DNA from 2 places in the Paenarthrobacter sp. 22069 genome. Region 2 is predicted to be linked to the other one. Evidence: riboswitches for the same ligand, from Rfam matches in the RefSeq annotation. Region 2 holds a riboswitch; the other holds the start of a gene.
What was found. A riboswitch is a leader RNA that binds a small molecule or an ion and turns the genes downstream of it on or off. The one in region 2 is predicted to bind glycine.
Positions count from the first base shown of each region.

Region 1: another riboswitch for glycine. It lies ahead of ACTJK0_RS14125 (glycine dehydrogenase (aminomethyl-transferring)); the one in region 2 lies ahead of cycA (D-serine/D-alanine/glycine transporter).

Region 1 covers NZ_JBQEQF010000016.1:30,534-36,488, reverse strand. The annotation lists partial or broken gene ACTJK0_RS14125 (glycine dehydrogenase (aminomethyl-transferring)) at 1-1,460, opposite strand, end outside; glycine riboswitch at 1,638-1,735, opposite strand; gene ACTJK0_RS14120 (TetR/AcrR family transcriptional regulator) at 1,830-2,366, opposite strand; gene ACTJK0_RS14115 (MFS transporter) at 2,450-3,997, shown strand; gene ACTJK0_RS14110 (Dps family protein) at 4,075-4,554, opposite strand; gene ACTJK0_RS14105 (APC family permease) at 4,776-5,955, shown strand, end outside.
Region 2 covers NZ_JBQEQF010000036.1:5,450-27,619, forward strand. The annotation lists gene ACTJK0_RS20170 (hypothetical protein) at 1-1,003, opposite strand, end outside; gene ACTJK0_RS20175 (O-methyltransferase) at 1,120-1,809, opposite strand; gene ACTJK0_RS20180 (thiamine-binding protein) at 1,870-2,193, opposite strand; gene ACTJK0_RS20185 (TetR/AcrR family transcriptional regulator) at 2,315-2,977, shown strand; gene ACTJK0_RS20190 (hypothetical protein) at 3,074-3,298, shown strand; gene ACTJK0_RS20195 (hypothetical protein) at 3,388-3,810, opposite strand; gene ACTJK0_RS20200 (hypothetical protein) at 3,893-4,201, opposite strand; gene ACTJK0_RS20205 (AzlD domain-containing protein) at 4,267-4,578, opposite strand; gene ACTJK0_RS20210 (AzlC family ABC transporter permease) at 4,575-5,360, opposite strand; gene ACTJK0_RS20215 (DoxX family protein) at 5,357-5,926, opposite strand; gene ACTJK0_RS20220 (CoA transferase) at 6,030-7,409, opposite strand; gene ACTJK0_RS20225 (glycerophosphodiester phosphodiesterase) at 7,418-8,317, opposite strand; gene ACTJK0_RS20230 (DUF445 domain-containing protein) at 8,367-9,728, shown strand; gene ACTJK0_RS20235 (HNH endonuclease) at 9,861-11,468, shown strand; gene ACTJK0_RS20240 (LamB/YcsF family protein) at 11,510-12,259, opposite strand; gene ACTJK0_RS20245 (hypothetical protein) at 12,243-13,043, opposite strand; gene cycA (D-serine/D-alanine/glycine transporter) at 13,216-14,751, opposite strand; glycine riboswitch at 14,802-14,896, opposite strand; glycine riboswitch at 14,897-14,994, opposite strand; glycine riboswitch at 15,283-15,382, shown strand; gene gcvP (aminomethyl-transferring glycine dehydrogenase) at 15,531-18,395, shown strand; gene gcvT (glycine cleavage system aminomethyltransferase GcvT) at 18,405-19,541, shown strand; gene gcvH (glycine cleavage system protein GcvH) at 19,576-19,959, shown strand; gene glyA (serine hydroxymethyltransferase) at 19,956-21,278, shown strand; partial or broken gene ACTJK0_RS20275 (L-serine ammonia-lyase, iron-sulfur-dependent, subunit alpha) at 21,800-22,170, shown strand, end outside.

The sequences.
Region 1 (5,955 bases), on a different contig from region 2:
TTGCGGATGTAGCGCAGCAGCTGGGTCTCTGACCGGTGCGTGTTGAACACCGGGTGCTGCAGGTAGTCGGAGGAACGCTCGACGGCCGCCTCCAGGGCAAAGCCGTCCCCGTCGGCGACATGGGCGCCGAAGAGGTCGGCAACCTGGGCGACGATGGCCGCCGTCGTGGTTTCATCCAGGGAGATGCCCACCGTGTCGCCGTCGATGTGCCGCAGGTTGATGCCGCGCGCCTCGGCGTCGGCAATGGTGGCGGCTGCGCGTCCGGGGACCCGCACGGTCAGGGTGTCGAAGAAGCTCTGGTGCAGGACGTCCACGCCGGCATCGGCAAGCGAGGCTGCCAGGGTGCGCGCGTGGCCGTGCACCGTTCCGGCGATCGCCTTCAATCCATCGGGTCCGTGGTACACCGCGTACATGGAGGCGACGATGGCCAGGAGTGCCTGGGCGGTGCAGATGTTGGACGTGGCCTTCTCGCGGCGGATGTGCTGCTCACGGGTCTGCAGCGCCAGGCGGTAGGCCGGGACGCCGGCGTCGTCCTTGGACACGCCCACCAGGCGGCCGGGCAGTGAACGTTCCAGGCCCTTGCGGACGGCCATGTAGGCGGCGTGCGGGCCGCCGAAGAACAGGGGAACACCGAAGCGCTGGGCGGAGCCGACGGCGATGTCCGCACCCTGCTCGCCCGGAGGAGTAATCAGGGTCAGGGCCAGCAGGTCGGCGGCAACGGTGACCAGCGCGCCGCGGTCCTTGGCGGCGGCGATGACACCGGACTGGTCCCAGACGCGTCCGGAGGCGCCGGGCTGCTGCAGGACGATGCCGTTTATGTCACCTTCCGGCAGGCCCTTGGACAGGTCGGCCACCTCAACCTCGAAGCCGAGCGCCTCGGCGCGGCCCTGGACGATGGCGATGGTCTGGGGCAGCACATCGCTGTCCAGGACCGTCTTGCCGTCGGCGGCGGGTTTGGCCTTGTTGGCGCGGCGCATCAACAGCACGGCCTCGGCGACGGCCGTGGCCTCGTCCAGCAGCGACGCGTTGGCGATGGGCAGGCCCACCAGGTCCTGGACCATGGTCTGGAAGTTCAGCAGCGCCTCGAGCCGGCCCTGCGAGATCTCCGGCTGGTAGGGCGTGTAGGCCGTGTACCAGGCAGGGGATTCCAGGATGTTGCGGCGGATCACCGGCGGAGTAACGGTGTCGTAATAGCCCTGGCCGATCATCTGGACGGCGGTCTTGTTCTTCGCAGCCAGTTTGCGGAGCTCGGTGAGGACTTCCACTTCGCTGAGGGCGTCCTGCAGGCGGAGGGCGGTCTCCTGGCGGATGACCTTGGGTACTGCGGTGTCCACCAGGTTGTCGACAGTGTCGTAGCCCACGGCTTTGAGCATGGTGTCGACGTCGGCCTGGCGCCGCGCGCCGATATGGCGGTCTACGAAGGTGGTGGAGGCTGGGGAAACCGACACAAGGAACTCCATTTACTCAGGCGGCGCAGGGTACGCCACAGCTATTCGGGTTCCTCCCCGCTCTGTATTGGACCTGAGAGTTTCCGCGTCCCCTGCCTGGGCAGGACCCGCTTGCACCGTCGGTGAGCACAACAGCCTTTGGCCCCTCTCTGGGAGGAAGGATGACTGCCTGCTGCTTTCCAGAGGCGCCTCGCCGCGGCGGTACAGGGGCCTGCGAGATTCCTGGGGAGGATTTGCTCCTACGGCGCCTGCCTGTACTTCCGGCAGAACTCTCCCGCCGCAGATCAAAGGCTATTAAGTTGTGGGTTTATGACGGCCGGCGACAGCCCTCACAACTTTCCATTGTCCTACGGGGCAGGCCTTCCCGGCAAATGCCGCAGCCTACCTGCGGAGCCGTTCCAGCGCGGCCAGCAGTTCCCCGACATCGGCCGCCCCTCCCCCCTCCGGCGCGGGCGCTACGGACAGCATGGCGTTGAAATACAGCCCGTCACCCATGTAGAGGACGGCCTTGGCCAGGCCCGGCCCCACGTCGGCCGCGATCTCATCCAGCCAGCGCTGCTGGATGGCCGCGAAACGGCGGCGCGTCTCTTCGTGCGCCACTTCGGCGAGTCGGGTGGCAGCCACGATGGCGCGGTCCAGGGGGGTGTCGGCCCAGACGGAAGAACGGATGAAGTATGCCGCAGCGCCTTCGCTGGCCGAGGCCATGGCATCGGCGTCGGCCGTGGCCAGCCCTTCCAGCCGGTCAAGCAGCACGGCGATGAGCGCTTCCTTGTTCGGAAAGTGGTACAGGAGGCCACCCTTCGACACCCCGGCCTTTCGCGCCACGGCGTCGAGGGTCGCAGCCCGCTCCCCCACTTCGATCAGCAGGGACTCGAAGGCGTCAAGGACCGCGTCACGGGCTACAGGCTTTCGGGGCATGCCTCCCATCATGCCCGGCTTACCGCAGGAACGCGGAATATCGGCAGTTTCAAACTATACCGTCTGGACGGTATAGTTATCGCATGACGACGACCGCACCCACTCCCCCGGCGGCTACCGCCGCGCGTTCCCGGCGGCGCGATTGGGCCGCCTTGGGGCTGCTGATGTTTCCGGTACTGCTGGTGGCAGTGGACAACACGGCCCTGACTTTCGCCCTGCCGGCCATTGCCCGCGCCCTGGACCCGTCCGGCGTGCAGCTGCTGTGGATCATCGACGCCTACCCGCTGGTGCTGGCCGGGCTGCTTGTATCCATGGGAAGCCTGGGCGATCGGATCGGGCGGCGGAGGCTGTTGATCATTGGCAGCCTGGGCTTCGCCGCGCTTTCAGCCGCGACGGCCTTTGCACCCACGCCCGAGTGGCTGATTGCCGGCCGGGCAGCCCTGGGATTCTTTGGTGCCATGCTGATGCCGTCCACGCTGTCGCTGATCCGGAACATCTTCCCGGAGCCCAACCGCAGGCGGCTTGCGGTTGCCATCTGGGCCGCTGGATTCTCGGGCGGCGCGGCCCTGGGGCCGATCTTCGGCGGATGGCTGGTGGAGCACTTCTGGTGGGGTGCCGTGTTCCTGGTGGCAGTCCCCCTCATGCTCCCCCTGCTGGCGGGTGGACCGGCCCTCATTCCGGAATCGAAGGACCCGGCCCCGGGGAGGGTGGATGTTCCCAGCATCCTGCTCTCCATGCTGGTCATGGTTCCCGTGGTCTACGGCATCAAGGCGGTGGCCACGGAAGGTCCCGGCGCAGCCGGGATAGGCAGCATCCTCTTCGGCCTGGCCATGGGCGTCGCGTTTGTCCGTCGCCAGCACCGGCTGGAGCACCCCCTGCTTGACATGTCACTGTTCCGGAACAAAGTGTTCAGCATGGCCATCAGCGCCAACATCCTCGCCCTGTTCTCCTTCAACGGCTTCATCCTGTTCCTGGCCCAGCATCTCCAGCTGCTGGAAGGGATGACCCCGTCCGCGGCCGGCGTCGCCATGATTCCGGCACTGGCGGCCACGGTGGTCTCCGGATTGATCGTGGTTCCCCTGGTTCGCAAGGTGCGTCCCGGGGCAGTGGTGGCGGCAGGGCTCGCTTTCAGCGCGGCGGGCTACAGCATGGTGACGTTCGGGAACCACGACGGCGGGCCCTCGCTGCTGCTGGCGGCCCTGCTGGTCCTGGCGCTGGGTGTGGGTACGGCGGAAACAATCTCCAACGACCTCATCCTCGGCTCAGCGCCACCGGAGAAATCCGGGGCGGCTGCAGCGATCTCGGAAACGGGCTATGAGGTGGGATCCCTGTTGGGGACGGCGGTGCTCGGTTCCATCCTGACGGCCTCCTACCAGCAGAACCTGCGGCTGCCGGCAGGGGTGGACGGAATACTGCCGGGTCCCGGCCTGCACAACGCCAGGGAAACGCTGGCCGGGGCGGTTGAAGCAGCAGCCAGCCTTCCCGCTCCGCTGGCACAGCTCACCAGGGACGCCGCGGCCGCCGCCTTCGACTCCGGCGTCCACATCACTGCGGCGATTGCGCTGGTCCTGATGGCGGCGGCGGCAGTCCTGGCCGCCGTCGTCCTTCGCAGGGTGCCGAAAGCGTCCTAGGGGCGGGCACGAAAAAGGCGCCCCTTGCAGGGGATCCCCCTGCAAAGGGCGCCAAGCCAATGGCGGGTGGCGGCCGGCTACTTGGAGTCGGCGGCGGTTACCTTCGCGGTCGGCTTCATGTTTTCCGCCTGCACCATCCAGGCGAACTGCTCCAGCCGGGCAATGAACTCGTGCAGCAGGTCAGCCGACGTGGGGTCTTCCTCATCCACTTCGTCATGGACTTTACGCATGGTGCCTACGGCGGCCTCCATGGCGGCGACAATCCGTTCAATGGCGTCCGTGGTGCTGATCAGCCCGTCGGGGAACTGGGCCAGGCTGGTGGTTTCAGCGACGGTGGAGCTGCGGCCGTCGGGAAGAGCGTGCAGGGCGCGCATGCGTTCGGCTGTATCGTCCGCGAACTGGCGGGCGGCGTCGACGATCTCATCAAGCTGCAGGTGAAGGTCGCGGAAGTTGGTGCCCACGATGTTCCAGTGCGCCTGCTTGCCCTGTACGTGGAGCTCGATCAGGTCAGCAAGTACGGCCTGCAGGTTGTTGGTCAGTGTCGGTGAAGCTTTCATGCGTCCTCCTCTGGTGGTCCAATAAGGCAGACGCTACCAGCGATGGATGCGGTGGCGGCAGGGTCTCCGCCAATTTCTCAGTGAGCTTACTAATTTTGAAAATGAGTCATAAACGAATGTGATTCATATTTCATCTTGCATCCGCCGCCCGGCACCCCCATACTAAATGAACGCCATTCATATAGTGACCTCCGTCTCACAGCCTTCCAGAAAGTGGTGCCATGACAGAGACAATCCGCACCAGTACGGCCAAACCCGGTCCGCACGCCCACGCCCCCTCCCCGGACGGCGTCAGCGCCAAGGGACTCAAGGGCGGGCAGCTCGGGCTCCTCGCCGTCGTCGTCCTGGGCATTTCAACTATCGCCCCCGCCTATACCCTCACCAGCGCACTGGGACCCACCGTCAACGAAGCCGGTCTCCAGCTGCCCGTCATCTTCCTGATCGGGTTCATTCCGATGATCCTGGTTTCGCTCGCCTACCGGGAGCTCAACGCTGACTCCCCGGACAGCGGAACCACCTTCACGTGGGTAACCAAAGCCTTTGGACCCTGGATCGGCTGGATGGGCGGTTGGGGCCTGCTGGCCGCCAACATCATCGTACTGTCCAACCTGGCCGGCGTCGCCGTCGACTTCTTCTACCTCTTCCTGTCGCAGCTCACCGGCTCCGCCGAACTGGCTGACCTGGCGGACAACAAAGCCCTGAACGTCGTGACCTGCTTCGTCTTCGTGGCGCTGGCCGTTTGGGTCAGCTACCGCGGCCTGCACACCACCAAGCTGGTGCAGTACAGCCTGGTGGGCTTCCAACTGCTGGTGCTGGGCCTGTTCGTCGCCATGGCCTTCGCCAACTGGTCCAGCTCCGAAACGGCCATCCCGTTCAGCTGGGACTGGTTCGATGTCACCAAGATCGAGACCTTCGGCCAGATCGCGGCCGGCATCTCGCTGTCCATCTTCGTGTACTGGGGCTGGGACGTCTGCCTCACCGTCAACGAGGAAACGGCCAATGGCAAGAAGACCGCCGGAGTGGCCGGCACCCTGACCGCCGTCATCGTCCTGGCCATCTACCTCCTGGTGAGCATCGCCACCATGATGTTCGCCGGCGTCGGCGATACCGGCAACGGCCTGAACAACGCGGAAAACCACGAGAACATCTTCACGGCGCTGGCCTCACCCATCATGGGGCCGTTCGCGATCCTGATGTCCCTCGCCGTACTCTCCAGCTCCGCCGCATCGCTGCAGTCCACCTTCATGTCACCGTCCCGAAGCCTCCTGGCCATGGCACACTACGGCGCCCTGCCGGAGCCGTTCAGCCGGATCAGCAAGAAGTTCTCGACGCCGGGCTTCGCCACCATCGCCGCCGGCGTGATGTCCGCGGGGTTCTACGCGGTGATGCACGTGGTCAGCG
Region 2 (22,170 bases):
TGAGCCGGCCCAGTTGGGCGTCGTCGCGTGCGCCGTGATGCTGCCGGACATACAGCGCCAGGTCGGCCATCCTCTTGGCGTAGGGCTCGTCGAAGGCGAGCGGGCCCGGGCCCCGGTTGGAGCCCACCAGGTGCAGGACACGTTCGACGGCGGCAGCAACGGTCCCGCGTATGCGCTGGGCCTCGCTCCAGGTACTTTGGCCTGCCCCGCTGCCGAGGGAACCGTCGTCGATGCGTCCCGCGGTGCGCGCGAGGTACTGCAGGGAAGCGGTGAGCGTGCGGTCCGCCTCGCCAAGTGCAGCGAGTGCCACCTGGTCGGGCTCCCGCCCGGCGCCGGCACCTGCCAGCAGACCGGTCCGGAAATCCCTCGCGACGCCCACTGCTCCGCCCAGCCAGCACGCAGCAACGCCCATGCCGCCCCACGCGAAGCCTGGCCGGCCGTGGTACCAGCCAGTGCCGCCCAGCAGCGTCGCCGGCACCTGGTCGAAGTGGACAGTTCCACTGGGTATTTCCCGCAGCCCCCGCGCGATCCATGCCGGCTCCTCACACGCCACCCCGGGATGACGCAGATCAACAGCGAAAGCTGCCCTGCCGCCGTCGTCCGTGTGGGCGGTGATGACAGCGCAGTCAAGCTGGGCAGCCAGGGAGCACCAGGGTTTGGACCCGCTGAGGAGGGTGCCGGCCCCGGCAGACCGGGCTTCCAGCCTGGCGCCCGGTGCCTCAGCCGCGAACACGCCCCATGAGGTGTTCGCGGCATCAAACGGCAAGGTCGTATCGGCAGGGAATTCCCGGGCTGCCTGGGCGAGGATGGCAACGGCGTCGAGGTGCGGCTCCAGCACGCGGGCGGCGGCCACGTCGATGGCGGCGACTGACGCCAGGAGCTCCCACAGGACCACGGTTTGCCCGTCACCGGGATGTGGCCAGGTCCGTCCGGCCTCAGGGGCCAGGGCCAGCAGGGCAGGAACGTCACCGGCTGCAGCGGCCACGGATTCGAGGAAGGGCATCCACGGCGAGAGTGCTGTGGATGTGGAGTCGAGGAGTGCGGGGGCAGGGGCCGCTGGCAAGAAAGTCCTCCATCCACAATGCCCGGCCGGACACCGGACGCATCTACACAGCTTACTTAGTGTTTATCGGGAAGGATGCGGGCCAGGGCAAAACCGTCCCAGCCTTTGGAACCGACGGTCTGGATGACGGTGGCGTCCAGGCGCGGGTGTTCGCCCATAAGCTTGAGCGCATCGATGATCCCCTGGGCGTTGACGGGGTCCATATCCGGGTCCAGGACGGCACCTTCCCAGATGGTGTTGTCCAGCACCACGGTGGCACCCGGCCTGCCCAGCTTCACGGCCCAGTCAAGGTAGCGGCTGTTGTTTTGCTTGTCGGCGTCGATGAAGATGAAGTCGAAGGGCTCCCGCTCCTCCTCCTCAAGGGCAGCCAGGGTGTCCAGCGCCGGGCCCAGCCGGATCTCCACCCTCTCGCCCAGGCCGGCGGCGTCAATGTTCGCCCAGGCCACCTCGGCATGCTGCGGCAGGTATTCGCAGGTGACCAGCGTGCCGTTATGCGGAAGCCCGCGGCCCATCCAAATGGTGCTGTAGCCCGCCAGCGTCCCGATCTCCAGGACGCGGCGGGCTCCGGTCAGCTGAACCAGAAGCTTCAGGAGTTTCCCCGCATTAGGCGCCACCTCGATAGCGGGCATTCCCGCTTCCGCTGCGCTGTGGATGGCCTGCTGGACCGCCGCATCCGGGTGCACCACGGTCCGGGACAAGAACTCCTCCGCGGCAATCCATTCCGGACGCGGCTTGTGCTCGAACATGGGCACAGTTTGGCACGCAACCAACCGGCGGTCCAGACATTTGCGCCCCTCCCGGCAGGCTTAGGGCTCCTGTGCCAGGGCGTTTTCCAGCCGGTCCAACTTGGCCGTCAGTTCACCGCTGTAGCCTGGCCTGATGTCGGCCTTGATCACCAGCGAAACCCGGCTGCCGTAGCGTCCCACGGCCTCGGTGGCGCGCTTTACGACGTCGAACACTTCGTCCCATTCGCCTTCAATAGTGGTGAACATGGAATCCGTCTGGTTGGGCAGCCCCGACTCCCGGACGACTTTCACGGCGGCGGCAACGGCGTCGTGCACTGAGGCATCGTTGGGCCTGGAGCCTTCGCTGGGGACACCTGACGGAGCAACAGAAAATGCAAGCAACATTCCCCAAGTCTCCCACGCTGTTCCCTGCGGCCGGGGGCCGGAAACGACTGTCAGCCGTCACATAAGCCCCTACCACGGAGTAACCATGGCGGCGGAAGGCTCCATTGCTACCCTTTTGGGCATGAGCCTCGCAGTCGCCCGAAAACCCCTCCGCGCAGACGCAGCGCGGAACGTGGACAAAATCATCACGGCGGCGCGCCAGTGTTTCCGCGAGTTCGGCCCGGAAGTACCCCTCCAGACCATCGCCACCACGGCCGGCGTGGGCCCCGCGACGCTCTTCCGCAACTTCGCGGACAAGGAAGAACTGGTCCTGGCAGCGCTCAACCGGCAACTCCGGCTCACCGTGGACCCGGTCATGGACGGCGCCCTGGCCGACATCGATGCCGCTGCCGGACTGCTCCGTGTCCTCGAGACCCTGATGGCAGCCGCAAGCGACGACGCCAACCTTCTGTGCGCCGTGGCCGGACGGCGTGAGCTGCTCACCGGAATCACCGGCTCGCTGATGGAGTCGATCAGTATCCTGCTGGCGCGGGGGCAGGGCCAGGGAAGCCTGCGCACCGACATCACCATGACGGACATGTTCCGTCTGCTCGCGATGCTGATCGGCGTGGTGGACACCATGGAACCGGGCTCGGATGCCTGGCGTCGGCCGCTGGCGCTGGTGGAGGACGCCATCCGGACGGTCCGCCCGTCGCGCCCGCTTCCTGCGCTTGTCCCCGTCCCTGCCCCCGCCGCGGCAGGTCTTCCGGGCGGCACCATTGTCGGCACACACCACGTGCAATAAACTCAGAGCGGGGTTAGGCAGCCAGCCTCAGTACTTCCAGCTGGAGCGACCCATGAATCCATTGGTGCCATTCCCCCGTTCAACGGCTGCACGGCGATGACACATTCAAAGCTTCTCCACTACTTGAACGATCCCCGCGGCCCGGAAGAAATCCTGCCGACGCTAAGCCCCGCGGAACTCGTCGAACTGCTTGACGCCCTCTTCCAGAACCTCGACACTCCCGAACCTGAATTCGGCGCGCAGGTCTGGTACGAAATGGGCGTGGAAGAAACGTGCCGCAGGGCCCTTTCCCCGGGCGGCAGCGCGCACGGCGTGGCGTAACCCCTACAACATTGGGCCTGACTCCCGGCAGTAAGCATCCTGTCCCGCGTCAGGCCCACCCCGTTCTTATTGAGGCCCGCCCTACTTCTTCAGGCCCGCCGTTCTCCATCAGGGCCGTTGGCTTCAGGCTCGCCGTCCCCAGGATGGCGCGATTCATCAAGACCCGCCCGGGATTTCTCCTGCCCTGAATGTCCATGTTCGGGGTCCCCCTGCACAGAATGCCCGTGCCCGGAAGGCCCATGACCGCCATGCTCGTGGAACTCGTTGGGGACGTGGTCCTTCGCCTCCATCAGGTGCTGTTGGAGTTTCTCCTCGGCCTCCCGGCGACGCCGCGCCGTGTCCCGGAGTTCCCTGGTCGCCTCAGAGCCGGACGGATCCAGGTAAGCAGGGCGCAACTTCCCTGTCTGCTCTGCCGGAGGCACCGCGGAACCCTGTTCACGGGCAGCGCCCGCCCCTGAATCCCCGTCGCCGCGGGCGCTGTGCGGGGCGGCAGGCCGTGACTGTTCGTCCATCTCGATTCCTCCTTGCTGGCCGCCTCTCGTGTGGCGGCCTCTGTTCCAGTGCACCACATCCGGGGACCGGAATGGCGGGCAGTCAGGCGTCGCCCGCTTCTCCCCGCTTACGCATTTCCCGGCGCACCATTGCCTGCAGGGCTGGAACGGACGACGACGGGTCGAGGTCGAGTGCCTGCTGGAGCCTCGTCGAGAGCAGCTCCAGATCCTCTTCGGGTACGTCCGAGAGACCTGAAAAACGCTTGAAGAAGCGTTTGGCTGGCAGGCCGGCGCGGCGTCGCCCGTTCTTGTGCCGTGGGCTCCCCGTCAAGCCCCCCGCGGGATGCAGCTGATTTTCCATGGTTGCCGTTTCAATGCGAATGCCACGGCCAACTGCATAAGCCTTTTTCATAGTACCGCCGGGACCCGCCCAACCATGTGACGCCAGTCACTACAATCGGGTAAAGTCCTGCACCGTCAGTTCCAGCCCAGCATCCTCAGCAGCGCTGACGTGCCGGCACCGGCAATGACCACCACAAGGAAAGGAGCCCGCAGGATCAGCGCGATGGCGGCAGCAGCAAGCGCCCCAAGCCTGGCGTCAGCGGCCAGCCCATGGCCCGAGACCACGGCATTCACCACTGTCAGCGAAGCAAGCAGGCCTATTGTCATGGTGCCCGCGATGCGCGATGTGCGTGGGTCCTCCAGGAAGCGTGCGGGAACGAAGTAGCCCACCAGCTTCCACCCGTAGGCAAGCGCGCACGCGATCAGCAGCCAGATCCACAGGCTCATACGCCCTCCCCCGGATCCGGGCCTTCCGTGCGCTGCCTTCCTGGCCGGCGCGCTTCGGTGGCGTCCTGGCACTGGTGAGCACCATACGGCTCGATGTCCGGCTCGAGTCCTTCGTCGCGGCGTCCATGACTGAACCAGCCCATGAGCGCGGCCACCAGTGCGGCCACCAGGATGGGTATGCCGGCGGGCACGAAGGGAACGGCGGCCACCGTGGCCACGGCGCACACCACGGCGATGGCAATTGGTTCCCGGCCTTTGAGCCGGGGCCAGAGCAGAGCCAGGAACGCGGCGACGGCGGCCCCGTCAAGCCCCCATTGCTTCGGGTCGCCCAGCCCGCTTCCGGCGAGGGCGCCGACCGCGGTGAACAGGTTCCACAGCACGTAGACGCCTGCTCCGGCCGTCCAGAAGCCGCGCCGCTGCTCATCGGGGTCCGTCTGGCCAGTGCTGGTGGCCGTGGATTCGTCGATGGTCAGCTGCGCACCGACGTACTTCCGCCAGCCGGTGGGCCGCAGCAGTGCGTTCAGCTGCATGCCGTAGATGCCGTTGCGCATGCCCAGCAGGGTTGCGGCGCTCATCGCCGCGATGCCCGAACCGCCACCTGCCACGACGCCGATGAACGCGAACTGCGAACCACCGCTGAACAGGAGCAGGCTCAGGGCCATGGTCTGCCAGAAGTTGAGCCCGGAGGTCACCGCGAGCGCTCCGAAGGAGACACCATAGAGGCCGGTGGCGATGCTGATGGAAATGCCTACCCGGACGGCCGGCGAAGCCAACAGCTTCATGCCCGGATTCCGGATCCAGGTCCCGGCCGGGCCGGCTTGCGCAGGTTCCAGGCCCAGAGGATCAGCGGGGCCTGGAGAGGGAGCCTGGCAGTGTGGATCTTCCGTCGGAGGGCTGTTCCCTCTGGACCGTACGCCCTGACAAGGGCGTCGACATGTCCTGCAAGGAACGCGGTGAACATGGCGGTGAGGGCCGTGGCGGTCAGTTTACGGGTAGGCGGGAGGAGGATTCCGACGGCGGCGGCCAGTTCCAGGAGGCCGCTTACGGCGATCCACTCATCACGGGACAGGACGGCCAGGGGGTGCTGGGCCGGGGTGTCCTGGCGGATGTCGTCCTGCTGGCTGCTTTCATGCCGCGTGTTGCCCTGGCCGGATTCAGGATCCCGGCGGCACAGGTACCCCGGGACGACATCGCCGTAGAAACCGGGGTCCCGGAAATGCTTGCCGGCACTTGCCAGCAGGAGCGCCGCCATTGCCGCAGCGGACAGGCCTTGAAGCGGCAGGCTGTGAATGGACAGTCGGTGTATGGACAGGCCCTCGGGAGCAGGGCCGGGCCAGGGAAAAGACATGGAACAACTCAACCACAGCCAAAGCCGAGTCCCGAACCGGTGGTCGGAACCAGGGGCGGCAGCAAGGAACCTGCCCAGGCTGGAGTGCTGTTGCGGGTGCCGGTCACAGCCAGGCGGGCTGCGAGCTTCCGTACGGCGGTGGCGGGAACGGATAATCCAGCGGCCCGCCCGCATCCATCAAGGGCGGCCCGACATAACGCAGCTCCCCGTAGCTGCTGGACACTGACGGATAGGCGGGCAGTGGCAGTTCTGCCGCGCTCTCCATGTTTGGCGGCAGGGAAAACAGTTCTTCTGCGGTCCGGGCAAGCGCGAGGTGCCCCGCACCGCCCGTGCCTGTCTGCCGCCGCAGCTCCAAGAGCCGGACAGCAGCCGCGGCCACGCCGTAGCCGGTGGCGTGGTCCAGCGCCTGGACCGGAAGGGCACCCGGGTGCCACCCGCCGTCGTCATTCTTCTTGCCGTAGAGGTGGGCGATTCCGCAGGCCGCCTGGACGATGCTGTCGAAACCCCTTAGATGGCCCCACGGCCCCGCGCTCCCCCAGCTGTTGAGCGTGACCACCACCAGCCCCGGGCGTGCCGCCAGCAGTTCCCGCGGGTTGAGCCCGAACCGGTCCAGCGCGTCGTGCCGGTAGCCGATGACCACGACGTCCGCGGCGGCCAGGAGTTGTTTCAGCCGTTCCTGGTTCTCCGGGATGGTGAGGTCGGCCTCCACACTCCGCTTGCCGAATGCGGTGTCCACGAACTGGTCTTCGATCTCGGGGTATTGCGGAGGATCGATCCGCAGGACGTCGGCCCCCAGCGCGCCCAACAGCCGGGTGGCGACGGGTCCTGCGATCACCCTGGTCAGGTCCAGGACCCGCAGCCCGTCGAGGGGCAGGCCATTCCCGGTTCCCAGGCCATCCCCTGTTCCCCCGCCGGCACGGGTGCCCGGAGCGGCAGTTCCTTCAGCTGCAAGCTCCTGCAGCCCCAGGCCTGATGTTGCTCCGTCGGCAGACTCCAGCGAGATCCAGGGGCCCGATCCGGCTGCCCGGCCCATGGCGGAGGCCAGCCAGTCACTTCGTGTCCGGACGGCGGCGGCAATCCCACCCTGGCTGTGGATGGTGGCTTCGGCGTCCAGGGCGGTCATGCACCGCAGCGCCTCCTCCGCGCCTGCTGCCGAGGAGGCTCCCAGGGCCCGCAAGAGCCGCTGCTCATGGTGCGGATAGTTGGCGTGGAGCCGGATCCACCCGTCGCGGGTTCGCCGGAAGCCGGAGAGGGGCGCGAAACCCTGCGGCCGGCGCCCGGAAATCCGCAGGTGCCCGAACGAATCAAAGGCTGCACCAGCAAGGGCGGGGGTGGTGCTGAACCGGCCAGGCACCGCCGTGTACCGGTTCAGGGCGCCGGCCAGCGCAGCCACGGAGTACAGGGCCAGGCCTTCGACGTCGAGCGGGCCGGCCCACCACCGGCGCGGCGAGTAGTGGCCGGGCCTCCGGCTGGTGGCCTCCATGCCCGCCGCTACTTTGCCTGCGGCGAGGCCAGGCGGAGCTGGTCCAGCACACGGGCCGGCACGTTGGTGGTGATCTCGTGGATCCCCAGCTCCTGGCAGAGGGCCACGTCCTCCGGCGCGTCCACGGTCCACACCCTGAATCGGCGGCCAGACTCCAGCCAGCGGCGGACGGTGGCCGGCCGCTCCCTGACGTAGTCGATCCCGGGGCCGGCCATGCCCACTTCCCGGTCGTCCAGGATCCGTTCACCTTCCAGCTGCGTGGCTTTCATCAGGTTGGCTACGGCGCTGCCGGTAATCGGTCCCAGACCCAGTCCGCCGCGGATCTCGTGGATGGTGAGGTCGTCCACCAACTGGCAGATGTACTGGGGCGGGACCGTACCGAGCAGGTGGCGGACCGAATCCGGGCTGAAGCTCATGAAGCTCACCGCCACGTTGTCCACCGTTGAGCTTTGCGGGTCCCAGCCCTCGCTGCGGAGCACCTCCAGCACCCGGTCCTCGAGTTTCAGCTGGTACGGGCTGGGATGCTTGAGCTCGATGGCAAGTTTCACGGGCCGGCCGGCCCCGCGGAGGATGTCCAGCAGTTCCGGGAGGGTAAGGAGCTGTTCCGACCGCGCTCCGTAGCTTTCGGGGATCCGGACGCCCTTCCAGGACGAAAAGTCCAGCTGGCGCAGCTCATGCAGCGTCCGCTCCGCCACCGGTCCCGTCCCATCCGAGGTACGGTCCAGGTTTGCGTCGTGGAGGAGGACCAGGTGCTGGTCCCGGGTCAGGTGGACGTCGCATTCCACGCCGTCGGCACCATCAGCCAGGGCCTGCAGGTAGGCGGCGCGGGTGTGTTCGGCATAGGCGCCGCTTGAGCCGCGGTGGGCAAAGACCAGCGGCCGCTGCGGCACTGACTCGTCAGTTGTCATGGACACACGGTAGCCGACCGGCCCCCGCCTTCGGGGCTAGGCTTGGCACATGCAGGTGAACTCTGAGGCAACTACTGGGCCAACCACGCAGGAAGCACCCGCCGGCGCCGCGCAAAAGGTGGATCCGGGCACACGGACGGAAGGCGCCGTCGTACGCCAACAGCCCGGTTCCGGTGACGCCGAAAAGGCGGCAGCGCTGCGGAAAATGAAACTGCTGGCGCTGAGCCTGTTGATCGCGATGGCCGTGATTTTTGTCTTCGCATTCGCCCTGCAAAAGGACTATCCGTGGCTGCAGTACGTGCGGGCCGCCGCCGAAGGCGGCATGGTGGGTGCGCTTGCCGACTGGTTCGCCGTGACGGCCCTGTTCAAGTACCCCATGGGCATCAAGATCCCGCACACGGCCATCATTCCGCGGCGCAAGGACCAGATCGGCGCCTCCCTGGGCGAATTCGTGGAGACCAACTTCCTTTCCGAACAGGTGGTGCAGGACAAGCTGGCGAGCGTCAACATCGCCCGCCGCGCAGGCCAATGGCTGGCCGCGCCGGGCGGCGCCGACAGGGTGGCAAAGGAAGGTGCCGCCGTCATCCGCGGTGCCTTCAAGGTATTGAATGACGACGACGTCCAGGCCGTCATCGAAGGCATGGTCCGAAAGCACCTGCTCACGCCGCCCTGGGGACCGCCGGTGGGCAGGCTCGCCGAGCGGATCTTCCATGACGGGCACCATCACACGCTGGTGGACCTGCTGGTGGACCGCGCCGCGGACTGGGTGGACGACAACCACGAAACCGTCACCCGCCTGGTTGCCGACCGCTCCCCCACCTGGGTGCCGCAGTTTGTGGACGGACTGGTGAGCGACAAGGTCTACCTCGAAATCCTGAAGTTTGTCCGGGCTGTCCAGGCCGACCCCCGCCACCAGGTCCGGCAATCAATCGACAAATACCTCAACGACCTTGCGCAGGACCTTCAGCATGATCCCGCGATGATCGCGCGCGCCGAGGACATCAAGGCCCAGGTGCTGGGCGATCCCGAGGTTCGCGAACTGGCGTCCCGCACCTGGGGCACCGTCAAGAACGCCCTGCTGAACGCCGTAGACGATCCCGACAGCGATCTGACCATCAAGTTCAAGGCAGCGGTGCGCGATTTCGGCTCCCGGCTGGTGGACGATCCCGAACTTGCCGGGAAGGTCAACGCCTGGATTGGTGACGCCGCCGGGTATCTGGTCCGGACCTACCGTTCGGACATCGCCGGAGTGATCACCGATACCGTGGCCCGCTGGGATGCCGAGGAAACGTCGCAGAAGATCGAACTGCAGGTGGGCAAAGACCTGCAGTTCATCCGCATCAACGGTACCGTGGTGGGCTCCCTGGCCGGGCTGGCGATCTTCACGGTGGCGCAGCTGCTCTTCGGCTAAGTTGAGTTCCGGTTTACGACGGCGGCGGCTTGGGTCCGCGCGACACCGCGCCTGAACAGCGACCCACCGGGGGCCGGGGCGACAGGTTCAGCGGCAGGTCTAAATGTCAGACCCTGGCTGGATGATGTGGGTATGGGAACGGGCAGCGGTGTTGGGGCGGTGTTGGAGGGCGTCCGCGCCTCTGTGGCTGCCCTTGATGCTCTGGAGAGAGAGGACGCTTTCCTCGCTTCCGGCGCTGCTGTTGGTGCCGGTGTGGATGTGTTGCAGCGGCGGTATGAACTGCGGCTGGAACGGCTGGAGGTGGCGAAGCGGCTGGAAGCGCTACTTTCCGTGGTGAAAGCACAGGACGCTGCCGAGGCCGTTGGACTGCAGCAGGCCATGACCCCGCCGGACGCCTCAATCCAGGACCGCACCTACGCGCAGATGTCCGTTGTGGAGGAGATCGCCGGGGTCCTGACCATCAGTTCCGCGGCCGCAGGGGCGTTGGTGGAGCAGTCCCGCAGGATCTGTTCCCTGCCGCTCGTCATGAACGCCTTGGGCGCAGGCGTAATGTCCTGGCAGCACGCGAAGATCGTGGCGGACGAAACCGAGGGCCTCACCCCTGCCGGCGCCGCGGGTTTGGTGGCGCGCTTCTTCGACCCCGACGCACCCAGCCCGGCCCGCGGCGCACCTCCTGGCGACCTCGTCCCGTCCCGGTTCAGGGCCAAGGTCCGTGCCTGGCGCGAACGCCACCACCCGGAATCGATCGAAAAACGCCATGCCAAAGGGGTCGCTGACAGGCGGATGGAATACACCCCCGACCGGGACGGCATGGCCTGGCTCACGCTGTACCTGCCCGGACACACCGCATCGGCGATCTGGAACCGCACCACTGCCACCGCACGCGGACTCCAAAGCCCCGACGAGCCACGCACCCTCACCCAACTCCGCCCCGACATCGCAGCATCCCTGCTGCTTGGAGCCAGTCTGCATCCCACCAACGCGGACGACGTCCGTGCCGGCAGCAGCGGGGAACCAGGAGCGGCAGGCGAAAGCGACACCGCAGTCGGGAAAGTCCCAATCCCCAGAGCCGACCTGTTGGTGACCGTGCCGGTGTTCGCTCTGCTCGGCCTCACGGATGAACCAGCGGAACTGGACGGCTACGGTCCCATCCCGGCGTCTTTGGCCCGGAAACTGGTTGCGGACGGGGCGGATTCGTTTTACCGGGTCCTGGTCGACCCCCGCGACGGTGCACCCCTGGAGATCGGCCGCACCCGCTACCGGCTCCCAGAGACCATAAAACAATGGATCAGGATGCGCGACCGGAAATGCACCTTCCCCGGCTGCAGCAACCACACCCCCGACAACGACATCGATCATGGGACCGCCTGGCACCACGGCGGAAGCACCGGGATCAGCAACCTGGCCCAGCTCTGCCCCAAACATCACCGGCTCAAACACAACAGCCACTGGACCCCGGATGCCGCTACCCCGAATGAGCCACCCGGCTGGACTTCACCCACCGGCCGGCACCACAAACCCGAACACCCCACCCCCGAACCAACCCACTGGCCACCAGGCATCCTCCCGGTAAGTAGTGCTGCGCTGCCCGCCTGCTTCCATGGCGAAGACGCCGGCCCCGAAGTCCTCCCACTCTGGGAACCAGACAATGACAGATACGTGGACATCAACGATCTATCAGCCGACGATCCCCTCTGGGCCGAGTTCTTCGCCGCCGAGCCATTCGCCTTGGCACCGTGAGGCCAGCCTTCCGAGGTCGCCGCAGCACCAACGGCATTGACCTATGCGAAGGACTCCAGTTGCACACCGGCGGCCTCAAGTCCGGCCCGCACGCGCGCTGCCATCTCAACAGCTGCCGGCGTCCCGCTAAGGAGGCGCAGGGAATCGGGACGAATACTGACTACGCTCCCGTCGACAGCAACGACATCGCCCTGGGTGGCCAGGCGGACGGCCCGTTCAACGACCGCGTCAATGTCCTGCAGCACGGCGCGTTCGTCGGAAAGCGGGAGCAGGCTGCCGTCTGCGAGGTACGCGCGGTCCGCAAAAGCCTCGGTGAACACCGGGTGCCCGGCCTCCTTGGCCTGCTTCAACAGCTCGGATCCGGGAAAGCCCAGGACAGGAAGTCCAGGATCATAGGCGTTCATAGCCGCCACCACCGCGGAGGCCTGGTCGGCATCGTGGATCACCGTGTCGTACAGCGCTCCGTGCGGCTTCACGAAGTCCACCGAGGCACCCACCGCGTGGGCCACGCCGTCGAGCGCCCCCAGTTGGTACAGCACATCGCCGAACAGTTCGTCGAAGCTCATCCCCAGCCTGCGGCGGCCGTAGCCGGCCAGGTCGCGGTAGCCAAGGTGTGCGCCAACGGTGACGTCGAGTTCGTAAGCAGCCCTGCAGCTGTCCAGCATGGTGACCGGATCTCCCGCATGTAGGCCGCAAGCAACGTTGGCGCTGGTTGCCAGCTGGAACATTGCCGGGTCGCCGCCGGCGGTCCAGGAGCCGAACGATTGCCCTACGTCAGCGTTGAGATCCAAGTGTGTTGCCTTCCAGCGTCAGGTTGTCCGGGCCGGCGGCGGCAGTCAGCTCCCCGGGTATGGTGTCCGGCATTGGCCCGAACGCCTCCCGGGCGTTCTTGGCCACCGCACGGCCCATCACGAGGTTACCGGCTCCGCCCACAACGGCACCTATCCCGAACGGGAGGGCCCTGCCGAACAGCGCAGTTCCCTGGCGCTTGAGCAGGTTCCTGAGGAAGGCCTGCTGGATCCGCTTGCGGACACTGCCGAACCCCGGCACCACCATCGACTTGGAGAGCGCGTTGCTCCAGGTGGTGGTTGCACCGCCCGATGACTGGCCGCTGAGCGTGCCCAGCAGGGCGGTGCCCTCCTCGCCAAGCATGATGGCCATGACCATGGTCCCGGCCTTTTCCGGGTTGGTCAGGCGGATGCCGTGGAGTTCCGCCAATGACGTTGCGTAGAGTGCCGTCGCTTCCAGGAAGCCGACGGTCGCGGCCGCGGACAGTCCCAGCGAGGCGACCGTTCCAACTCCGGGAACGACGGCTGTGGCACCCACCAGGGCGCCTCCGCCGGCCACCGCCCGGAGGTAGTCACGCTCTGCGATATCCGCCAACTGGGCGGCGGTGGCCCGGGGATGCCTCTTCTGGAGCCTGCGGATGTAGGCAACCACCAGGGGCCGCTGGATCTGCACTGCCCTCAGCAGCGTGTTGTGGACGCCGGGCTTGGGCTTGCCTTCGGCGTCGAACATTGCATTGTGGGCGGTTTCCTGTGCGATGCGAACTGCGGGGTTGCTGCGCCGGGCCATGGTCACCTTCATTCAAATCGACCTGCAGCGGTTGGGCTGCCGTGCTTTTCCATCCTATGTGGATAAACACTAAGCATGCTGAACTTTAGGTCTGCACGATGCGACTGGCGGGCTGCGGCGGCAGGAACGGTAACCGGACCCGGACGCCTGCGCCGCAACCCGCCGTCGGGTGTTACTTCCTGGCCTGCTGGACCTCCTCTGCCACGCCCGGGGCTTGGCCAACGCTGCGCCCGGCGGCAGCCTCGTCAGCACGAAGCTCAGCCCGGAAGACCTCGAAGCGGGCCAGATGTGCGGGGCGCCGGCGCAGGATGGCCCACGCCACACCCAGGACGACGAACCAGATAGGCGTCACCAGCAGGGCAATGAGCGTGTCCGGCTGGGTGGTCAGGGCCCAGAGGACGAAGGCGAAGAACGCGTAGACCACCCATACTGCGGGGATGCCGCCGGGCATCTTGAACTTCGACGCATCGTGCAGGTGCGGCCGGCGCCGGCGGAAGGAGATGTAGCTGGCAAGGATGATCGACCAGACGAAGACGAAGCAGACGGCTGACACCGTGGTCACCATTTCAAACGCCTTGCCAACGTCCTGGCCTGCGTACATGAGGACGACGCCGGAGAGCAGCAGGACGCAGGAGAGGAACAGTGCGTTGCTGGGCACCTTCCTCGTGGAAAGGCGGCTGAAGATACCCGGGGCGTCACCCTCCTGGGCAAGGCCGAAGACCATGCGCGAGGTGGAGTAGATGCCGGAGTTGGCTGAGGACATGGCCGAGGTCAGGACCACCAGGTTGACCACGGTGGCGGCGGCGCCGAGTCCGGCCAGGGAGAACATCCCGATGAACGGGCTGTGGCCTGCGGCGAACTGCGTCCAGGGGGTGACGGCCATCAGGATGATCAGTGCGCCGACGTAGAAGAGCAGGACGCGGACGGGGATGGCGTTGATGGCCCTGGGCAGCGTGCGCTCGGGGTTCTTGGCCTCGGCGGCGGTGGTGCCCACCAGTTCAATGCCTACGAAGGCGAACACTGCGATCTGGAATCCGGCCACGAAGCCCATGAATTCGTTGGGGAAGAACCCGCCATGGCTCCACAGGTTAGTGAAGCTGGCCGTTCCGGCGTCGCTCTGGAAACCGGTGAAGATCATGAAGAGCCCCACGACGATCAGCGCGGCAATGGCGACGATCTTGATCAGGGCGAACCAGAACTCGGTCTCGCCGAAGGCTTTGACGGTGGCGAGGTTCAGCAGCAGCAGGATGGCCACGGTGGCCAGGCCCGGAATCCAAAGCGGCAGGGCGGGCCAGAGTTCCCGGGAGTAGCCGGCGATTGCAATCACGTCCGCGATTCCGGTGATGACCCAGCAGAACCAGTAGGTCCAGCCGGTGAAGAAACCCGCCCACGGGCCCAGGAGGTCGGCGGCGAAGTCGCTGAAGGACTTGTAGTTCAGGTTGCTCAGCAGCAGTTCGCCCATGGCCCGCATAACGAAGAAGAGCATGAAGCCGATGATCATGTATACGAAGATCACGGAGGGGCCGGCGGCGGAGATGGTCTTGCCGGAGCCCATGAAGAGGCCGGTACCAATCGCCCCGCCGATGGCGATGAGCTGGATATGCCGGTTGGTGAGCTGCCGCTCCAGGTGCGGGGGCTCGCTGCGGACTGCCGCGCCCGCACCGTTGCGGGCGGGTTCGCTGTTGGACGTGGGGGGATGAATCGCCATGAGGAACTCCATCGATAAAGCGGCATTTGGGTGCCGCAAAAGATTTGGTTCCTCCCCGCTCTGTTGTGGACCTGAGAGTTTCCGCAGCCAAGCCGCTTGCACCGTCGGTGAGCCAGGATCATGCCCGGCTGCTTTCCAGAGTTGCCTGTCCGCGGCGGTACGTGGGCCTGAGAGTTTCCTGGGGAGGGTTTGCTCCTACGGCGCCTGCTAAATGTACCCGGCAGGCTCTCCCGCCGCAGGTCAAAGGCGTATTCAGTTGGACGCCGCTGCCTTCCGGGCTGCGGCTTTTGTGCGCTGGGAACGGCGCCGGCAGTCGGCTGCTCCGGATACGTTGAGCCAGCCGCCGCGGCGCCAATCCCGGGGTTCAGTGTGGCGTCGGTCACGATCGAATGTCAAACGCCTCCCGGCAAAAGACGGGTTATTGGCATTCTTTGGGCTGCAGCTCCGGTGCTCGGCGCAGCTACCGACTTGCCATAAGCCACTAATCCCGATACCTTGTGAGCCGAATCACCCACATTTGAATAAGCCTTTCGAGCTGTGACGGGAGAGTCCTCCCGGCATCCACCGGGCAGGCGCCGTAGGAGCAAATCCTCCCCAGGAATCTCTCAGGCCCACGTACCGTCATGGCGAGGCGACTCTGGAAAGCAACCGGGCGTCAATCCGGTTCACCGACGGTGCAAGCGGCCCCCTGCCAAGAGCAGGCCACGCGGAATCTCTCAGGTCCAATACAGAGCGGGGAGGAACCCATCCCATGCCGTGCCACCCCAGGCCGGCCAGAACTGGAGTTCCTCTTGACGATTCAATCGCTTCCAACATCGTTTGTTGACCGCCATATCGGCGCGCGCCGCCAGGCCGACGTCGACACCATGCTCAAAGCCGTGGGCTATGACAGCGTGGACGGCCTCGTTGACGTTGCCGTACCCGCCTCCATCCGCCAGGAATCTGCACTCCGCCTGCAGGACGCCCTCAGCGAGGTTGAAGTCCTTGCCGAGCTGCGCCGGATCGCCGGCAGGAACAAGACTGCCGTCCAGATGATCGGCCAGGGCTACTACGACACCGTCACTCCGCCGGTGATCCGCCGCAACATCCTGGAATCCCCTGCCTGGTACACGGCCTACACCCCCTACCAGCCGGAGATCTCGCAGGGCCGGCTCGAGGCGCTGCTGAACTTCCAGACCATGGTCCAGGACCTGACGGCCCTCCCCGTGGCCAACGCGTCGCTGCTGGACGAGGCCACCGCCGTCGCCGAAGCCGTGCTGTTGATGCGCCGTGCCAACAAGGACAGGAATGCCAAGGACGGCCGGACGGTACTCGACGCCGACTGCCTCCCCCAGACCATCGCCATCGTCCAGGGCCGCGCCGAGGCGCTCGGCTTCGAGGTCGAGGTGGCCGACCTGTCCAAGGGCCTGCCGGAAGGTGAGATCAACGGCGTCGTCCTGCAGCAGCCGGGGGTTTCCGGCCGGGTCTGGGACCAGTCCAGTGTCATCACCGCAGCCAAGGAGCGGGGGGCGCTGGTCACCGTTGCCGCCGATCTGCTGGCGCTGACCCTGATTACTCCTCCGGGCGAGCAGGGCGCGGACATCGCCGTCGGCTCCACCCAGCGTTTTGGCGTGCCGTTATTCTTTGGGGGGCCGCACGCCGCCTACATGGCCGTCCAAAAGGGCATGGAGCGCACCCTGCCGGGCAGGATCGTCGGAGTCTCCAAGGACAACGCGGGCACACCGGCGTACCGCCTGGCGCTGCAGACCCGTGAGCAGCACATCCGCCGCGAGAAGGCCACGTCCAACATCTGCACCGCCCAGGCACTCCTGGCCATCGTGTCCTCCTTCTACGCGGTTTACCACGGCCCCGACGGGCTGAAGGCAATCGCCGAGACCGCCCACCACAAGGCCAGGGTGCTGGCAACAGCACTCACGTCCATGGGCCGTGAAATGGTCACCGACTCCTTCTTCGACACGCTCACCGTCCGCGTGCCGGGCAAAGCCGCCAAGGTGGTCACCGCAGCCGAAGCCCGCGGCATCAACCTGCGCTTCATCGACCAGGACACCGTTGGCGTCTCCGTTGATGAGACGACGACGGCGGCAACACTGTCCGACGTCGCCGTCGCCTTTGGTGCCGGTCCGGTTGGTGACGCCCAGGGCTTCGAACTGCCCCAAGCTGTACTGCGCACGTCCGCGTACCTGCAGCATCCGGTGTTCAACACGCACCGGTCCGAGACCCAGCTGCTGCGTTACATCCGCAAGCTTTCTGACCGGGACCTGGCGTTGGATCGCACCATGATCCCGCTGGGCTCCTGCACCATGAAGCTGAACGCCACCGCCGAGATGGAGGCCATTTCCTGGCCGGAGTTTGCCTCCATCCACCCGTTCGCCCCGGACTCCCAGACCGAGGGCTGGCGTGAACTTATCGCTGGATTGGAAGCGGATCTCGCGGAGATCACTGGCTACGACCAGGTGTCCATCCAGCCCAACGCCGGCTCCCAGGGTGAGCTCGCGGGCCTGCTGGCGATCCGCGGCTACCACCACTCCCGGGGCGAGCAGCAGCGCAACATCTGCCTGATCCCGGCGTCCGCGCACGGCACCAACGCCGCCTCGGCCGTCCTGGCCGGCATGAAGGTGGTGGTGGTGGCCACGGCTGCTGACGGCACCATCGACCACGATGACCTGACGGCGAAGATCGAGGCCAACAAGGATGTCCTCTCGGCCATCATGATCACCTACCCCTCAACGCACGGTGTGTACGATTCCGACGTGCGCGAGGTGTGCGATGCCGTTCACGCCGCGGGCGGGCAGGTATACGTTGACGGCGCCAACCTGAATGCCCTCGTGGGCCTGGCGCAGCCCGGCAAGTTCGGCGGCGACGTGTCCCACCTGAACCTGCACAAGACCTTCTGCATCCCGCACGGCGGCGGCGGTCCCGGCGTCGGGCCGGTGGCAGCCAAGGCGCACCTGGCCCCGTTCATGCCCGGCGACGCGAACAAGGCCGCGCACGAGGCAGGCCATGGTGTGGCCATCAGTGCCTCCCGCTTCGGCTCCGCCGGTGTGCTGCCGATTTCCTGGGCCTACGTGAAGCTGATGGGCGGCGAGGGCCTGACCGAGGCCACCAAGTCCGCGCTGCTGGCCGCGAACTACGTCGCGTCCCGGCTGAACGAGTACTTCCCCGTCCTCTACACCGGCGAGGGTGGCCTCGTGGCGCACGAGTGCATCCTGGACCTGCGCGAACTGACCGCCAGGACCGGTGTCACGGCCGAGGACGTGGCCAAGCGGCTGATCGACTTCGGCTTCCACGCCCCCACCCTGTCCTTCCCCGTCGCCGGGACGCTGATGGTGGAGCCCACCGAGTCCGAGGACCTCGCCGAGATCGACCGCTTCATCGACGCCATGATCACCATTCATGGCGAGATCCAGCAGGTGGCCAACGGGGACTTCAGCCTTGAGGCATCTCCGGTGCGGAACGCACCCCACACGGCAGCCGCCGTCGTAAGTTCCGATTGGGACCGCGCCTACCCGCGGGAGCAGGCCGCCTTCCCGGTGCCCTCACTGCGGCAGGACAAGTACTTCCCGCCCGTGGGCAGGATCGACGGCGCCGCCGGCGACCGCAACCTGATCTGTTCCTGCCCGCCGCTTTCTGAATTTGAGAACTAAGGACTTCCAATGACCGAGAATTACACCGCGCTCTATGATCAGCACAAGAAAGCCGGGGCCTCCTTCACCGACTTCGGCGGCTGGCAGATGCCGCTCAAGTACGAGTCCGAGCTCGCCGAGCACCACGCCGTCCGCAACGCCGGCGGCCTGTTCGATCTCTCCCACATGGGAGAGGTCTGGGTGACCGGCCCCGATGCAGCCGCTTTCCTGGACTACGCCCTGGCCGGCAAACTATCCGCGGTCGCGGTGGGCAAGGCGAAGTACTCGCTGATTTGCGACGCCGACGGCGGCATCATCGACGACCTCATTTCGTACCGCAGGCCGTCCCCAGAAGAGGGCGTGGACAAGTACCTGGTGGTGCCGAATGCCGGCAACGCCGCGGTTGTGGCCAAGGAACTCCTGGAGCGCTCCGCCAATTTCGACGTCACGGTGGAGGACGCCTCGGCTGAGACCTCGCTGATTGCCGTGCAGGGACCGATTTCCGAGGCGATCCTCCTGAAGCTGGTCCCGGCCGAACAGCACGCACTGGTCCGGGAGTTGAAGTACTACGCCGCCGTCGAGATGGAAATAAACGGCCAGGACCTGCTGGTGGCCCGCACTGGCTACACGGGTGAGGACGGCTTCGAAATCTACGTTCCCAACGAGGATGCAGCCGGCCTGTGGGAAGCGCTGCTGGAAGTTGGCGCCGGCCACGGGCTCATCCCCGCCGGTCTCGCTGCGCGCGACTCCCTGCGCCTGGAAGCAGGCATGCCGCTCTACGGCAACGAACTCTCCCGCCACGTCAACGCCTATGCGGCCGGTCTGGGTCCTGTGGTGTCGCTGGCGAAGGAGAGCGATTTCGTGGGCAAGGAAGCACTGGCCGCCATCAAGGCTGCCGGAGTCGGTTCAACCATTGGGCAGAAGCTGGTGGGCCTCAAGGGCACCGGCCGGCGCGCAGCCCGCGCCCACTACCCGGTCCTCAAGGACGGCACCCTGGTCGGTGAAGTAACCTCCGGTCAGCCCTCACCCACCCTCGGCTACCCGGTGGCCATGGCCTATGTTGAGGTCGAATTTGCCGAGCCCGGCACATTCGTGGAGGTTGACCTTCGCGGCAAGCCCGAGCGCTTCGAAGTCGTAGCCCTCCCGTTCTACAAGCGCCAAAAGTAAATCCCCCAAATTTTCCACACGTAAAGGAAGAATCATGAGCAAAGTTGTTTCTGAACTGAAGTACTCCGCCGAGCACGAATGGGTTGCCGTTGACGGCTCCGGGCCTGCCGGGATCGGCATTTCCGCCGTCGCTGCAGATGCTCTGGGCGACATCGTGTACGTTGACCTGCCCGAGGTCGGCTCCACCCTCACGGCCGGCGAAACCTGCGGCGAGGTGGAGTCCACCAAGTCTGTCTCGGACCTCTACGCTCCGGTATCCGGTGAGGTCATCGAGATCAATGACGGCGTGGTCTCGGACCCCGCCCTGATCAACAGCGACCCCTACGGCGCGGGCTGGCTTTTCAAGGTGGCCGTGACCGAGGAAGGCCCCCTTATGTCGGCCGAGGAATACGCAGCAGCGAACGGCGGCGAGCTGTGAGCGCCCCGGTGGAAGTGGGCGCCTTCGAGCAGGTGGCCTCCCCCAGCCTGAACGCCGACCTGTCCGTCCTGGACCCCGAAGTTGCGGCGAAGATCGACGACGAACTGGGCCGCCAGCGCGATGGCTTGGAAATGATCGCCTCCGAAAACCACACGGCAGCGGCTGTGATGCAGGCGCAGGGGTCGGTGCTGACCAACAAATACGCCGAGGGCTACCCCGGAAAGCGGTACTACGGCGGCTGCGAGCACGTGGACGTGATCGAGCAGCTGGCCATCGACCGGGTGAAGGCCTTGTTCGGCGCCGGGTTCGCGAATGTCCAGCCGCACTCCGGTGCGCAGGCCAACGCCTCGGTAATGCACGCATTGATCAAGCCGGGCGACACCATCATGGGCCTCAACCTGGCCCACGGCGGCCACCTGACCCACGGCATGCGGATCAACTTCTCCGGGAAGCTCTACAACGTGGTGCCGTACGGCGTCCGCGAGAACACCCACACCGTGGACATGGCCGAGGTGGAGCGCCTGGCCCAGGAGCACAAGCCGCAGCTGATCGTTGCCGGCTGGTCCGCCTACGCCCGGCAGCTCGACTTTGCCGAGTTCCGCCGCATCGCTGATTCCGTGGGCGCCTACCTCATGGTGGACATGGCGCACTTCGCCGGCTTGGTGGCCGCGGGCCTGCACCCGTCTCCTGTCCCGCACGCGCACGTCACCACGTCCACCACGCACAAGACCCTCGCCGGTCCGCGCGGCGGAATCATCCTGACCAACGACGCCGACATCGCCAAGAAGATCAACTCGGCCGTGTTCCCCGGCCAGCAGGGCGGGCCGCTGGAGCACGTCATCGCCGGCAAGGCCGTGGCATTCAAGATCGCTGCCTCCGAAGAGTTCCGTGAGCGTCAGGAGCGCGTACTTGCAGGCGCCCGGATCCTGGCCGAACGCCTGGTCCAGCCCGATGTCAGCGCCAAGGGCATCAGCGTCATCTCCGGCGGCACCGACGTGCACCTGGTCCTCGTTGACCTGCGTAACTGCGAGCTCGATGGGCAGCAGGCCGAAGACCGGCTCGCCGCGATCGACATCACCGTCAACCGCAACGCCGTCCCCTTCGACCCCCGCCCGCCGATGGTCACCTCAGGCCTGCGCATCGGCACCCCCGCCTTGGCGACGCGCGGCTTCGGCGAGGACGCCTTCCGTGAGGTTGCGGACATCATCGCTGAGGCATTGATTGCCGACGCCGACGCCGACCTTTCGGGGCTCCGTCACCGCGTCGAGGCCCTGGCTTCGGCGCACCCGCTCTACCCGGGCATCGCGAACCTCGCCTGAGTGTTTCGGCCGTGGTTACCTTCGGGACCGGCGGGACCGGCATCTCCCATGTGCCGCCCCGTGGCTACCTTCGGGACCGGCGGACCGGACATTTTCACGCGTGCTGCTCCGTTGTGACCTTCGGGACCGGCGGACCGGACATTTTCACGCCTGCTGCTCGTTCCTCGCTTTGACGCAGGCTTTCGAAAAGTCCGGCTCCGCCGGCCCCTTGTGCGGAGGTTTCAGTTGTGCGAGGACTTGGCCAGCGGCCCGGGCTGAGAAAGTAGGCGGACGAGGTGCGTGAACTTCCCTTGGGCGGCCAAACCTATGCCCGGTGCATCGCTTCCTGCTGCCGCGTCGCTGTGGTGACCTGCGTTGGCGACTGGGCGGATTTCGGAGACGTGCTCCCCACCGTCCCCCTAACCTCGCAAGCTCGGCCAGGGAACCCGGACGGCGTGGGCCCCGGGCACGCGGAGGAATCCGGCCAGGCGCACCCAACCCGGCCCGCTCCACCCCAACCACTGTTTTAGTAAGGAATTGTCATGGCAGTCGGAGTCTTTGATCTTTTTTCGATCGGTATTGGGCCGTCGTCGTCTCATACTGTGGGGCCGATGCGGGCTGCTGCGGTGTTCGCGGAGGAGTTGAAGGCCTCGGGGAAGCTTGGGGACGTGGCGTCGTTGCGGGTGGATTTGTATGGGTCGTTGGCGGCGACGGGCCATGGGCACGGGACGATGACGGCGGTGCTGTTGGGGTTGGAGGGCTATCATCCGGAGCTGATCCTGCCGGCGGAGGTGGAGGAGCGGCTGGCCTCGATCGCGGAGAGCGGGGTGCTGCAGCTGGCCGGGGTGGTGCCGTTGCCGTATGGGGTGAAGGACATGGTGCTGCGGCCGTTGACGGTCCTGCCCCGGCACAC